One region of the Variovorax sp. F042 genome, then DNA from elsewhere that is predicted to be linked to it. Evidence: predicted binding sites of a transcription regulator. Region 1 holds the regulator's gene; the other holds the start of a gene.
What was found. Region 1 encodes LexA, which represses DNA repair genes until DNA is damaged. Its sites were predicted from a motif close to ACTGTATNNNNATACAGT; they were not measured.
Positions count from the first base shown of each region.

Region 2: a site for LexA is predicted at 5,017-5,034, ahead of ACZYSP_RS08140 (PA0069 family radical SAM protein). Genes of this name have one in related genera too.

Region 1 is NZ_JBVASX010000001.1:729,045-736,202, forward strand. Features, by position in the region: gene ACZYSP_RS03515 (MotA/TolQ/ExbB proton channel family protein) at 1-21, shown strand, start outside; gene ACZYSP_RS03520 (ExbD/TolR family protein) at 122-547, shown strand; gene lpxK (tetraacyldisaccharide 4'-kinase) at 548-1,576, shown strand; gene ACZYSP_RS03530 (Trm112 family protein) at 1,557-1,739, shown strand; gene kdsB (3-deoxy-manno-octulosonate cytidylyltransferase) at 1,736-2,509, shown strand; gene adk (adenylate kinase) at 2,644-3,300, shown strand; gene ACZYSP_RS03545 (asparaginase) at 3,349-4,314, opposite strand; gene lexA (transcriptional repressor LexA) at 4,388-5,071, shown strand; gene ACZYSP_RS03555 (hypothetical protein) at 5,210-5,575, shown strand; gene ACZYSP_RS03560 (D-2-hydroxyacid dehydrogenase family protein) at 5,666-6,673, shown strand; gene ACZYSP_RS03565 (MFS transporter) at 6,670-7,158, shown strand, end outside.
Region 2 is NZ_JBVASX010000001.1:1,675,049-1,682,206, reverse strand. Features, by position in the region: gene ACZYSP_RS08175 (Rieske 2Fe-2S domain-containing protein) at 1-813, shown strand, start outside; gene ACZYSP_RS08170 (DOPA 4,5-dioxygenase family protein) at 810-1,157, opposite strand; gene ACZYSP_RS08165 (DUF4166 domain-containing protein) at 1,165-1,794, opposite strand; gene ACZYSP_RS08160 (SRPBCC family protein) at 1,791-2,825, opposite strand; gene ACZYSP_RS08155 (SAM-dependent methyltransferase) at 2,869-3,825, opposite strand; gene ACZYSP_RS08150 (thiol-disulfide oxidoreductase DCC family protein) at 3,861-4,283, opposite strand; gene ACZYSP_RS08145 (GbsR/MarR family transcriptional regulator) at 4,345-4,938, opposite strand; gene ACZYSP_RS08140 (PA0069 family radical SAM protein) at 5,059-6,153, shown strand; gene ACZYSP_RS08135 (MarR family winged helix-turn-helix transcriptional regulator) at 6,150-6,704, opposite strand; gene ACZYSP_RS08130 (LysR family transcriptional regulator) at 7,016-7,158, shown strand, end outside.

The DNA.
Region 1 (7,158 bases):
CTGAACGCCCTGCGCAAATGATGACCCCCACGCTTGCCACTGCGTGTGCTGCGCTGCCCCCCGAGGGGGCCGCCGCCTCCTTGGGGCGGCCCGGCGGAGGCTTGTCATGACCCGCGCCCGCATGCAGTTCCGCCACGGCGCGCGCGACGAGCCGGAGATCAACCTGATCCCGTTCATCGACGTGCTGCTGGTGATCCTGATCTTCCTGATGCTGTCGACCACCTACAGCAAATTCACCGAGATGCAGCTGCGGCTGCCCACGGCGGACGTCGACGCGCAGCGCGACTACCCGAAGGAAGTGATCGTGGCGGTATCGGCCGACGGCCGCTACTCGATCAACAAGACTCCGGTGGCCGACCGCAGCGTTGAGACCGTGACGGCCGCCCTCGCCGCCGCGGCCACCGGCGGCAAGGACAGCGTGGTGATCATCAGCGCCGACGCGACCAGCCCGCACCAGGCGGTGGTGACGGTGATGGAGGCCGCGCGCCGCGCCGGCCTGATGCAGATCACCTTCGCCGCACAGTCGACGGCGCAAGCCGGGCACTGAGTGCCTTCCGACAGCAGCAGCGGCAACACGGGTTCGCCGTCGGCTTCGCGGCTGCAGAACGCCTGGTTGCGTCGCGGCCCTCTGGCTTGCCTGCTGTGGCCGCTGTCGCTCATCTACGCTGCGCTTTTCGCTGTGCGTGGCTGGCTCTATCGCGTGGGGTGGCTGCGGACTGAGCGTGTGCGCGTCCCGGTGATCGTGGTCGGCAATGTGATTGCGGGCGGGGCCGGCAAGACTCCGGTCGTCATGGCTGTTGTCCGGCATCTGCAAGCTCGGGGATTTCGGGTCGGCGTGGTGTCGCGCGGCTACGGCCGCCGCACCGATGACTGCCGCGAAGTGCTCGGCGACAGCGATCCGCAGGATGTCGGCGACGAGCCTGCGCTGATTCACCATGCCACAAGGGCGCCGGTGTTCGTGGCACGCCAGCGCATCGATGCTGCGCGGGCGCTGCTCGAACGGCATCCGGCCACGCAGGTCATCGTCAGCGACGACGGGCTGCAGCACCTGGCGCTCGCGCGCGACATCGAGATCTGCGTGTTCGACGACCGGGGCATCGGCAACGGCTGGCGGCTGCCCGCGGGTCCGTTGCGCGAAGCCTGGCCACGCCGATGCGATCTGGTGCTGCACAGCGGGGCACAGCCGGCCTTTGCTGGGGGCCATACGGCCACCCGGGCTCTCGCGCACGATGCGTTGGGCAGTGACGGGAAGCGTGTGCCATTGGCTGCCCTTGCGGGCCAGCCCATGACCGCACTGGCGGCGATCGCACGGCCCGAGGCCTTCTTCGACATGCTGCGCGCGCGCGGCCTGACGCTCGCCGACACCATTGCATTGCCCGATCACTTCGATTTCGAAGATTGGCAGCGCCCTGCTGGCACTGCGCATACCCTCATCTGCACCGAAAAAGACGCCATCAAACTGTGGCGCAAGGCGCCCGATGCGCTGGCCGTGCCGCTGGAGTTCGCGCCCTCCGCGGATTTCTTCGCCGCGCTCGACGCAAAGCTATCATCGCTCGATGGATATCAAGCTGCTTGAACTGCTCGTCTGCCCCGTCACCAAGGGGCCACTGACCTGGAACCCCGAGAAGCAGGAGCTCTGCTCGCGCAGCGCGCGCCTTGCCTATCCGGTGCGCGACGGCATTCCGGTGCTGCTCGAAAACGAAGCACGCACGCTCTCCGACGAAGAGCTCGGGTTGTGAGCTTCACCGTTCTGGTGCCGGCGCGCCTGGCGTCGACACGGCTTCCCAACAAACCCCTGGCCGACATCGCCGGCGTGCCCATGGTGGTGCGCGTGGCGCAGCGCGCCAGCGAATCCGGCGCGGCGCGCGTGGTGGTCGCCGGCGACGATCCTTCCATCATTGCGGCATGCCAGGCGCACGGTGTCGAGGCCATCCTCACTCGTCAAGACCATCCCAGCGGCACCGATCGACTGGCCGAAGCCTGCGAACTGCTGGGCCTTGACGGCGACGACATCGTCGTCAACGTTCAAGGCGACGAGCCGCTGATCGACCCCGCGCTGATCGACGCCGTGGCATCCACGCTGGCCACCCATGCGGAAGCCGCGATGAGCACGGCCGCCCACGAGATCGACTCTGTCGGCGACTTCATGAACCCCAACGTGGTGAAGACCGTGCTCGATGCACAGGGCAACGCCATGTACTTCAGCCGCGCACCAATCCCGTGGTGGCGCGACGGCTCCGCCAACGGCTCGGCGCCTGCGGTACTGCCCACCCCTGCCCCACTGCGCCACATCGGCATCTACGGCTATCGCGCGGGCTTCGTGCGGCAGTTTCCGTCGCTGCCACCGGCTCCCGTCGAGGCGACCGAGGCACTCGAACAGCTGCGCGCGCTGTGGCACGGCCATCGCATCGCGGTACACGTGAGCCATGTCGCGCCCGGGCCGGGCATCGACACGCCCGAAGACCTGGCGCGCGTACGCGCCGTCTTCGCCGCCGCGCCCCCCGCCTGAGGCGCTCCCATGCCTGCGCGAGCGGCCGGAATTCTTCGAGGGCACGCGTGCTATCCTCGACGCAACTCCGCCTTGCCCAGCCCTCGGGCCGACGCTCGGCGCGACACAAAATCTAAGAACCGTCCGAGGACACCATGAGACTAATTTTGCTGGGCGCGCCCGGGGCGGGCAAAGGCACGCAAGCGGCCTTCATTTGCCAGAAATACAGCATCCCCCAGATTTCGACCGGCGACATGCTGCGCGCCGCCGTCAAGGCCGGCACGCCGCTCGGGCTACAGGCCAAGGCCGTCATGGACGCAGGCGCCCTCGTCAGTGACGACCTGATCATCAATCTCGTCAAGGAACGCATTGCGCAGCCCGATTGCGCAGCCGGCTTCCTGTTCGACGGTTTCCCGCGCACCATCCCCCAGGCCGACGCCATGAAGGCAGCCGGCGTCAAGCTCGACTACGTGCTCGAAATCGACGTGCCCTTCGGAGACATCATCGAACGCATGAGCGGCCGCCGCTCGCACCCGGCCTCGGGCCGCACCTACCACGTCAAGTTCAATCCGCCCAAGGTGGAAGGCAAGGACGACGTGACCGGTGAAGACCTGATCCAGCGCGAAGACGACAAGGAAGAAACCGTACGCAAGCGGCTCGACGTGTACAGCCAGCAGACACGCCCGCTGGTCGACTACTACTCCGCCTGGGCCAAGACCGACCCGGCCGCCGCGCCGAAGTACCGTGCCATCAAGGGCGTGGGCACGGTTGACGAGATCACGCAGCGTGCGCTGGCTGCACTGAGCAGCTGATCCTGATCTGATTTCCGAAACCGCCCCTTCAATGGGGCGGTTTTGTTTTCACCCCAGCAGTTCCAGCATCAGCGCGATGCGCGCCTTCACGGGCGTCAGCGCACCCGCATCGCGGAGCTGATCCCCGGCCTTCGGCAGGATGCGTCCATTCGCGCAGCGAGTAGCTCGAACCACCGCAACGCCCGCGTCCTGCGCCTTGAGCGCTGACGCTTCCAACGCATGGTGCAGGGTGCCGTTGCCGGTGGCGGCGAGCACCAGCCCGCGCACGGGCCCGGCAGCGCCGTGCTGCAGCAGGGCTTCGATCACAGCTCCGCTGGCGCCGGCATGGCTCATGACGATCTCGACGCGGGGCCACTGCACGCTGGTCGCCTCGAAGAGCTTCGACGCCTGCGACGCCGATCCCTCAGGCCACTCCCGGACACGGCGTACCTCTCCTTCCTCGACGTAGCCGACCGGCCCCGCATCACCTGAAGCAAAAGCATCGAGTCGGTAGGTGTGCACTTTCTGGATGTCGATGCCGCTGTGGATTGCGCCGGCGCACACCACGGTCACGCCCCGTGCGCCTTCCGTCGCGGCAACGCTGATGGCGTCGCGCACGTTCTGCGGTCCATCGGGCGCCAGTGCGGTGGCCGGGCGCATCGCGCAGGTGAGCACCACGGGCTTGGACGGAGCCAGCACCGAGTGCAGGAAGAACGCCGTCTCTTCGAGCGTGTCGGTGCCATGCGTGATCACCACACCCGCCACGTCGGCCTGCGCCAACCAGTGCGCACAGCGTCGGGCCAACTGCTGCCAGATGTCGAACGACATGTCCTTGCTGTCGACCTGCGCCACCTGCTCTGCCTCCAGAGCGACGCCCTCGGGCGCCTCGATCCCGCCCAGCAGGTCGGCCACGCCCACCTGCCCGGCGGTGTAGCCGATGTTGTCGCCGCTGCTGGCGGCCCGGCCGGCAATGGTGCCGCCGGTGCCCAAAACCACCACACGACGGCGCACTTCAGGCGAAGAGGAATTGACCATGGCTTGTCAACTTTTAAAAACTGGTTAAAAATACAGGTACTGGATATCTAGCCAGTGCCGCAAGGAACCACATATGCAGTTCGCCGTGAAGCTTACAGCCCGCCAGCAGCAGATCCTGGATCTCATCCAGAGCGCCATCGCACGCACCGGTGCGCCACCCACGCGCGCCGAAATCGCCAATGAGCTCGGGTTCAAGTCGGCCAACGCCGCCGAAGAGCACCTGCAGGCACTAGCCCGCAAGGGCGTCATCGAGCTGGTCAGCGGCACCTCCCGCGGCATCCGCCTCAAGGGCGACGCCCTGCGCTCCCTCAATGAAACGCGCCACCGCGAGGGCGGCCAGTTCTCGCTCTCGCTGCCCGGCATGGCCCAACTGGCGTTGCCGCTCATCGGTCGCGTCGCAGCCGGCTCCCCCATCCTCGCGCAAGAGCACGTCGACCAGACCTACTACGTCGAGAACACGTTGTTCCAGCGCCAGCCCGACTACCTGCTCAAGGTGCGCGGCATGTCGATGCGCGACGCCGGCATCATGGATGGCGACCTTCTCGCGGTGCAAGCCACCAAGGAAGCGCGCAACGGCCAGATCGTGGTCGCGCGCCTGGGTGACGAAGTGACCGTCAAGCGCCTGAAGCGCAACAAGCAGGTCATCGAGCTGCACGCCGAGAACCCCGACTACCCGACCATCATCGTCCAGCCCGGCGAGCCGTTCGAAATCGAAGGCCTCGCAGTGGGGCTCATCCGCAACACCATGCTGATGTAGGCCTCACGGCCTGCTTTCCGCAGCACCCCATCCGGCAGCAACAGGTGGCGGGCGTATGGCGAAGAGTCGCCATCACCCTGTCGCGGCCGATTCAAGAAATCCTGCCTGTGTTCAACCTCATACTTTTTTGGAGTTCACATGGGAATCGCCCTCCTCGCCATCGCTGATTTCTGGATGCCGCTGCAATCGCTGGCCAACCGCCTGATGCCGGCACGCCGCCCTCACCGCAGGGATCACCTCGACGCAGCTGAAACCTCGGCCGGATTGCGCTATGTGGCAGTACGCCCCGCCTGCACTGCCCGCTCCAGCGGCACTGCAACGCCCACAGCACCGGCGCGCCCGTTGCGCGTGGTCCGCGTGGTCGACGGCAAGGGCCAGCAGCACAGCAACCGCGTCGTGATCTCTGGCCGCATGGCCGACGTCTGCGCCGAACTCGACCGGCTGGCAGCACTCGAAACCGCCGAAACCATGGCCACGGCCCCGCGCTCGACACGCCTGCATTGAGCCCGAACACCCCTGCGAGCGGCTGTGGGGGCGGGTATCCAAACGTTCACGGGCACGACATTCCAATGCTGCGAGGCACAATGGCACGCCATGAACATTGTGATCCTCGACGATTACCAGGACGCCGTGCGCAAATTGCGCTGCGCCGCCAAGCTGGACGCGTACGCGGCCAAGGTCTACACCAACACGGTGAAGGGCATCGGGCAACTATCGGTCCGCCTCAAGGATGCCGACGTGATCGTGCTGATCCGCGAGCGCACCCATATCTCGCGCCAGCTGATCGAGAAGCTACCCAAGCTCAAGCTCATCTCGCAGACCGGGCGCGTCGCCGGGCATATCGACGTCGCAGCCTGCACCGAGCGCGGCGTGGCGGTGGCGGAAGGCTCGGGCTCTCCGCAGGCGCCTGCGGAGCTCACCTGGGCGCTCATCATGGCTGCCATGCGCCGGCTGCCCCAGTACATCAGCAACCTCAAGCACGGTGCTTGGCAACAGTCAGGCCTCAAGTCGGCCTCGATGCCGCCCAACTTCGGGCTCGGCTCGGTACTCAAGGGCAAGACGCTGTGCATCTGGGGCTATGGCCGCATCGGCCAGCTGGTCGCGCGCTATGGGCAGGCCTTCGGAATGCAGGTCGTGATCTGGGGCCGTGAAGCCAGCTGCGCCAAGGCCCGTTCCGACGGCTTCCAGGTCGCGCAGAACCGCCACGAGTTCTTCGCCGCTGCAGACGTGCTGTCGGTGCATCTGCGGCTCAACGAAGAAACCAACGGCCTCATCACGCTGGAAGACCTCTCGCGCATGAAGCCGACGGCGCTTTTCGTCAACACCTCGCGCGCCGAACTGGTCGAAGCCGACGCCCTGCTCGCCGCACTCAACCGCGGCCGCCCCGGGCTGGCCGCCATCGACGTGTTCGAGAGCGAACCGCCGTTGCAAGGCCACGCGCTGCTGCGCCTCGAGAACTGCATCTGCACGCCGCACATCGGCTACGTCGAGCAGGAAAGCTACGAGAGCTATTTCGGGCAGGCCTTCGACAACGTCGTGAGCTACATCAACGGCAACCCCACGAACATCGTGAATCCCGGCGCGCTGCAGGTCCGCCGGTGAGGCGGCCAGCGCCACAGGGTGCGCTCTGGGCGTTGCTCGTTGGCAATTTCGTGATCGGCACGGGCGTGATGGTGGTGCCCGGCACGCTCAATGAAATCAGCGCATCGCTCTCGGTCACGGTCGCCACCGCGGGGCAACTGATCACTGCCGCCGCCGCGGTGATGTGCATCGGCGCTCCGTTGCTGGCCGCCGCGGTCGCGGGCTGGGACCGTCGGCAGCTGCTGGCCATCACCCTGCTCTGGTACGCCGCCGGCCACGTTCTCTGTGCGCTGATGCCGAGCTTCGGTGCCCTGCTGCCGGTGCGCATGCTCACGGTGATCGCGCCGGCCATCTTCACGCCCCAGGCTGCGGCCTGCGCCGGCATGCTGGTGCCGCCCGAGCATCGCGGACGCGCCGTCACCTTCGTCTTCCTCGGCTGGTCGATGGCATCGGTGCTGGGCCTGCCCATCGGCGCGCTGATCGGTGGACATCTGGGCTGGCGCATG
Region 2 (7,158 bases), 950 kb from region 1:
TGGTTCCAGTGCCAGGAAAACTCCATCGACCCGGTGCACTTCGAGTGGACCCACAACAACTGGACCACGCGCCTGCAGGGCGAAGAAGGGCCGTACGTGCCCACGCACCTGAAGCTGGCCTTCGAGGAATTCGAGCACGGCTTCGTCTACAAGCGCCTGCGCGGCGGCGAGCGTGAAGACAACGTGATGTGGACCACCGGGCGCGTCACGCTGTGGCCGAACGGCTTCTTCCTCGGCCATCACTTCGAATGGCGAGTGCCCATCGACGACCACCACACGCTCAGCGTGCTGTGGGTGCTGAGCCGCGTGCCGAGCGAGCAGGAGCCCTATGTGCAGGAGCGCATTCCTTCGTGGTACGGGCCCATCAAGGACCCGGTCACCGGGCGGTGGATTACCAGCCACGTTGCCAACCAGGACTTCGTGGTGTGGGTCGGGCAGGGCGCCATCACCGACCGCACGCGCGAGAAGCTGGGCCAGAGCGACAAGGGCATCGTGATGATGCGCCGCCGCTTCTTCGAGGAACTCGAGGCAATGCAGGCCGACCCGGCGCACGAGCCCAAGGGGCTGATCCGCGATCCCGAGAAGAACCGCGATGTGTTCCTGCCGTCAGCGTGCCGCGACGAGATGCTGAACGGCTTGCCGCGTGCCGAATTGGCCGCGCATCCGCTGCTGGGGCCGTATCTGAAGGATTTCTTCGGCCAGGCCGGGCAGCCTGAGGAGGTGCGCGCGGCCTATGAGAAGGCCATTGGCCAGAAGGTCGAGGGCGCGACCTTCTTCAAGGTGCACGGCGCCGGGGTCGAAGAAAAGGCCTAGTGGCGGAACATCCGCAGGTCGAGCGCGCTTTCTTCGCCGAGCCACATGGCATGGGCTGTGTGGTCGGCAAAGTCGTCGCCCGTCACGCCGTGCACGAACACGTCGAGGCCGTTGCGGTTGGCGTCGAGCCAGCCGATGACCTGGTCGAACTCGGCGGCGTCGAAGGCGAGCTGGCAGCTCCAGTGCGGATGCGGCCCCACCAGCCGCTCGTGCACGCGGCCGACCACCACCATCAGCTCGTGGCCCGCGCGCTCGCAGAGGGCGCGGGCCTGCACCACCGTGTCGGGCGCGAAATAGACGTGGGCGTGGTACTGGGCGTAGAGGTTTTCGGGGCGGCGTGGCATGGTGCGCTCATTGTGGCCCTAACCGCGGGCCCAGGTGAAAACGCCCGCTGTAGCGGAACACGTCGCCGAACCAGCGGTGGCGCAGCAGCATCTTCATGGTGAAGTGGTCGGCATCGGCGGGGTCGGGCCGCTCCTCGACATAGGCGGTGCCGAGAAAGAGGCCCAGCGGCAGCGGAATGCGCAGCCCCGCGATGCGCCAGATGTAGCCCATGTCGCGGAACACCACCGCGCCGTCTTCTGCGCTCACCGCCAGGCGCATGCCGATGCCGAAGCGCACGTATTCGATCACCTCGCTGCCTTGCTTCGCATCGCGTTCCATGTGCGAGCGGAAATGGAAGGGCGGCTTTCCCGGAAAGTGGAAGACACGGTCCCAGTAGAGATTGGCGTCGTCGGGGTGGCAGCGGTAGTGCACCTCGATCGGCACATTCGTGCCCTGGTGCGGAACGAGCGCTCCGAACAGCCGGCCGAAGGGCATCAGCAGCGCGGCCCAGGGGGCGTGCCAGACCTCGTTCATCGTGCCGCGCACGCATACGTAGTCGCCGGAGAACGGTGTCATCGTGTAGTGGCGGCGGATGACGTCGCCGAGCCGGTCCCACGCGGGGCCGAGCGCCTGCTGGAAGACGGGTTGCATCGTCATCCTGCTGCCGCCGTTGCCGTGGCTTCGCTGCGCGCCTTGTAGAAGCGCAGGATGTTCTCCGAGGCGTCATTGAGCAGCATCTGCATGACCCGGTCCGCATACCAGTTGAAGCGCGTGCTCAGACGCCACGACACTTCTACGCGCAGCTCGGTGCCGCCCTCGCGCGGGGTCAGCGTGTAGGTGGCGTCGCGCAGGTCGAAATACTGGCCGCCGATCATCACGTGATCGTCGAGCGCACCGGCGGGGAAGGAGTCGGGCGAGAAGCGAAAGCGCCACTTCAGCAGGCGGTTGGGCTGCCACTCGGTGACGATTTCTTCGAAGTGCACGTTCTTCTGCCATTGCACCTGGCGCACGCGGCCCTCGGGCGTGTCGACGGTCACCCCAGACACCGGCATCGGCACGCCGATGCGGTAGGCCCATGCGTCGCCAACTTCGGCGGGGCGGATGTCGCGCGCGGCATTGAGTTCGTGCCACACGCGCTCGGCCGGCGCGGCAATGAAGAGCGTGCGCGAGGTGTTCGAGAACTGGTCCGGGTTGGGCAGTTGCGGCTCGATGCCGCCGAGCAGCAGCGGCATCAGGGCGAAGCTGTACAGCGCGGGCTTGGGCCAGTTGGTGATGCGGCACACGATGCCCATTGCGAGCCCGCCGACGCTGCCCATCACCGCGAACAGCGGAATGATGACGATGGCGCAGATGATGCCTTCGATGAACACCGCCAGCGTGCCGGTGACGAACAGCGCTGTCGCCACCCAGGGCGCCCAGAGGTAGTAGCCCCAGCTGCGCCGCTCGATGCGCTCGGCCAGGTACACCGTGACCGCGCCGCACACGGCGGGCACGAAGTACACGAACGACCCGAGCATCGGGGAGAAGCGCTGGCCAGGCCCGCCGCTGAAGACGACACGCAGCACCAGCGCGACGAGCGCGCCCGCCAGGATCGGCCAGAACCATGCGAAGGGCATGCGACGCCGGGGCTCGGCCTGCTCGGCGGGGGCGAGCTCGGAGAGCCTGCTTTCTTCGTTGTCGTTGCTCATGTGGAAACCTCTTCTCCTCGTTGTGCTTGTGTTGTTCGTCCTGTCAGTCGGCGCGGCGCTTCGCCGTGACCATGCAGTAGTCGAAGTCGCGCCAGAACATGCCCAGCGCGAGCGCGCAGTAGCTGGCTACGATGTGCTTGCGCCGCCACGGGCTGAGCTTGCCGCGCGCCTTCCAGAGCTCGGCCAGCGTGAAGCGGGTGGCCAGCACCGGGATGTGCAGCGCGCTGGGCGCCACGCGCCAGCGCAGCGACTTCACCTCGATGTCGTCGAAGCCGTGCTCGCGCAGCGCGGCGACGAAGTCTTCGCGCACGGCCAGTGTGGGCACGGCCCAGCTGTCGGCCCACAGGCGGTGCAGCCAGCTTGCCAGGCTGCCGGGCCGGGGCCGCAGCAGAAAGCCGTCGACAACAGCCAGCCGCGCACCGGGCTTCAGCAGCCGTGCGGCTTCGCGGATGAAGTCGGCCTTGGCGGTGCCGTCGGCATAGCAGGCGCTCTCGACGGCCCACGCGCCATCGGCCTGCGCGGCGGGCAGGCCGGTGCGTGTGTAGTCGGCTTCGAGGTGCGCCATGCGGTCGGCCACGCCGGCAGCGGCGTCGAGCTTCGCGGCAATGCGGTTCTGCACGGCGACGTTGGTCACGGTGATGGCGTAGAGCGACGGATCGTCGCCGACCAGCGTGCGCGCGGTGGCGCCGGCGCCGCAGCCCATGTCGATCACGCAGCGGCGTGGCGCGGTGCCGGGCTGTGCGTCGCCGAGCTGCAGCGCACTGCCGACCACGCGGTTCATCTCCACCAGCATGCCTTCGCGCCGCAGCGGGTTCAGGCCCACGCGCCAGAAGCCGAAGTGCATGTTGTAGCTGGGGCTCCAGGCGCTGTAGTCGGTCGCTACTTCGGTGAAGTAGTCCTGCGTGTCCTCGGTCGTGATGGGCGCGCTGGCGTGGCTTGCCGGGGTGCGCAGGGGCGTTTCGTGCGGCACGCGGAAGTCGGGCTGGAAGACGGTGGGCATGGCGATTCCCTCGGTGGTTGCTTGTTCGTTGGTTCTCAGAGGCGGCAGTTGCCGTCGTCGCAGGAAGGCGCGACACGCCCGGCCAGCCTTGCGGCCAGCCAGCGCGGAATGCGGTAGCGGTTGCGGGCCAGCAGTGCATAGGCGCGGTCGGCCAGCGGCGCGACGATCGGCAGGTCGAGCAGGAAGCTGCCGCTCGACAAGCCGACAGCTGTGCGGCAGATGCGGATCGCGGGCACGCCGACGAACACCCGGCCTTCGGCGTCCGATACGTGGATGGCCGCCATCAGCGCGTCGCGCGGAGCAGGGCCGCTGCTGAATGCTACTGGCGAGCAGTCGACCAGTTGCAGTCGCCCCCCCGCATCGCGCGCCTTGAGGCTGCCCATTTCGGCCGAGCAGATCGCGCAGCTTGCGTCGAAGTAGATCGTGAGCGGGTAGGCAGGAAGGGCGGTGTGGCTCATGTTGCTTTTGGTTCTCGATATTTCTGTCAAAACAGAAACTGAAGGGCAAAAAAAGGGGGCCTCAGATCATCGGCAGGCTGGCATGGTGTGCGTCCGGGTCTTCGTCCTTGCCGCCCTTGCCGGTCGCAGCGGTATCGCCGCGCACGAACCTCTGCACGCTCGCGCCCAGCGTCATCACCTTGTCGAGCGTGCCGGGCGACAGCCGCAGCATTTCGTCGGCCCAGGTGGCGAGCTTGTCCATGAGTTCCATGGTGGAGCGGATGCGGTCCTGTGCATCGGCCGGTTCTTTCTGGAAGTCGGGGCTGGAGACCAGCTCGCGCAGCACGCGGACGGTGGGGTCGAATTCGCGTTCCTTGCGTTCGCGCACGACGGTGCGGAACAGCTCCCACACGTCGACGCTGGTCTCGAAATAGTCGCGCCGGTCGCCCAGCGTGTGGGTTACGCGCACGAGATTCCAGGCCTGCAGCTCCTTCAGGCTGTTGCTGATGTTGGAGCGGGCGACGCCGAGCGTGTCGCACAGCTCCTCGGCGTTCATCGGCTTGCCGTGTGCGAAGAGCAGGGCGTGGATCTGCGAGACGGTGCGGTTGACGCCCCACATGGAGCCCATTTCGCCCCAGTGCAGGACGAACTTGCGTTGAATGTCGGTGAGTTCCATGGCGTCGAGTTTAGGATTTATGAAATTTCTGTCAATAGAGAAATTGAAAAACTGGCGACAACGGTGAATCAGTGGAATACTGTATGAATAAACAGTAAATCAAGCCTCGAAGGAGTTGCCATGCCAGCTGCCCGGATCCCCATTCACGCCATCAAGGGCCGCGGCGCGGCCACGCATATCGCGCATCGCTTCTCGAAGGACGAGCGCAACGCCTTCGACGACGGCTGGGGCACGCTCGAAGAAGGCGTGGCCGAGGCCGATGAGCTCCAGCCCATTGCCACCGAGGTGCGCTTCGAGGACGTGAAGTCGGTGCTCAACGGGAACGACTCGCCCGACATCTACTTCGACCGATCGCTCAATCCGTACCGCGGTTGCGAACATGGCTGCATCTACTGCTTCGCCCGGCCCACGCACAGCTACCTGAATCTCTCGCCCGGACTCGACTTCGAGACCAAGCTCATCGCCAAGCGCAACATCGTCGAGGTGCTGCGCACCGAGCTCGGGCGCAAGAGTTACAAGCCCAGCTACATCGCCATCGGCACTGCCACCGACTGCTACCAGCCCATCGAGCGCGATCTGCGGCTCACGCGTTCGATCATCGAGTTGCTGCAGGAAACGCGGCATCCGTTCGCGCTGGTCACCAAGTCGAGCGCCATCGAGCGCGACCTCGACCTGATCGCGCCCATGGCGGCCGACCACCTGGTGGCCGTATACGTGACCGTGACTACGCTCGACGGCGAACTCGCCCGCAAGCTGGAGCCGCGCGCCGCCGCGCCGCATCGCCGGCTGCGCACCATCCGCACGCTGACCGACGCCGGCGTGCCGGTCGGCGTGAGCGTGGCGCCGCAGATTCCCTTCGTCACCGAAGACATGGAGCAGGTGCTCGAAGCCGCGTGGGAGGCCGGCGCGCGCAGCGCCTTCTACACGGTGGTGCGGCTGCCGTGGGAGGTGGCGCCGCTCTTCAAGGAATGGCTGATGCTGCACTACCCGCAGCGCGCCGACCGCATCATGGCGCGCATCCACGAGATGCGCGGCGGCAAAGACTACGACGCCGACTTCGCCACGCGCATGAAGGGCTCGGGCCTGTGGGCCGACCTGATCCACCAGCGCTTCGAGAAGGCCACGAACCGTCTCGGCTACAACCGCGAGCGCATTCCGCTGGATGTCACCGCGTTCCGGCCGCCTGGGGCTGCGGGGCAGGGCAACTTGTTCTAGCCGTACTCAGGCGCGCACTCGGGCCATCGATGGCGCGTGCCGCCCGAGCGGCGGTCGGCTTTTTCCGGGACCACGCCCAGCGCGCTCAGTTCCCTGCCGCGCAATTCGAGCCGGTGCAGGCACTCGAGAAAGATGTCGAGGTGCTCCGCGTCGATGCCGTCGAGAAGATCCATGTTGAGGCGGGCGACCCGCGGAAACAGCGCGTCGCAGAGCTCGCGGCCGGTGGAGCTCAGGCGCACATGTACTTCGCGGCCGTCCTGCGCATCCTGGCGCCGCTCCACCAGTTTCTTCTCGCTGAGGCTGCGCAGGCCGCGCGAAGTGCGCACACGGTCCAGCTGCAGGCGCTCGGCAAATGCGGAGGAGGTGATCTCGCCGATCTGCGCGAGCATGCCGATCATTCCCCACTCGCGATGCGTGATGCCGAAGCCGCCCTCGACCAGGCGGGTTGCCATGCCGCTGCAGGCACGCACCGCGCGCGACAGCCGGTACAGGAGCAGGTCGTCCAGGGAGCGCGGATCGCGCAAGGCATCTGCATTGGGAAAAGCTTGCATGCGAGTCGGAAATGAAGAACTGTGGCCAAGCCGCTTTGGCGGCAAGTGATTGATTAGATTAACTATTGACTGCCTGTTTATAACAAAGCAACAAAGGATAAATAGTGCCGGAGTAAGTATTGATATGCAGGTTTTTTTGAACACTCGTCAAGGTCAATTGGTCAGCTTCTGCTCAGTGTCGATGTAATCGTGCCTGTGCCGAATGGCACCGTGTGATTGCATTTCAGTTATCGATCGATAGCAATTGAGAAATTGAAAAATCCGAACGCTGCGAGCGAATTGTATTTCCGCCATTCACAGAAAGAATATCCGTGCTCGACCTGAACGAAGTCGCAATGTTCGTGCAAGTTGCGCGCCTCGGCAGCTTTGCCGAGGCCGCGCGGCAGCTGCGCATGCCATCGGCAACGGTGAGCCGGCGCATCCAGCAGCTGGAGGCGCGCCTGGGCACCCGGCT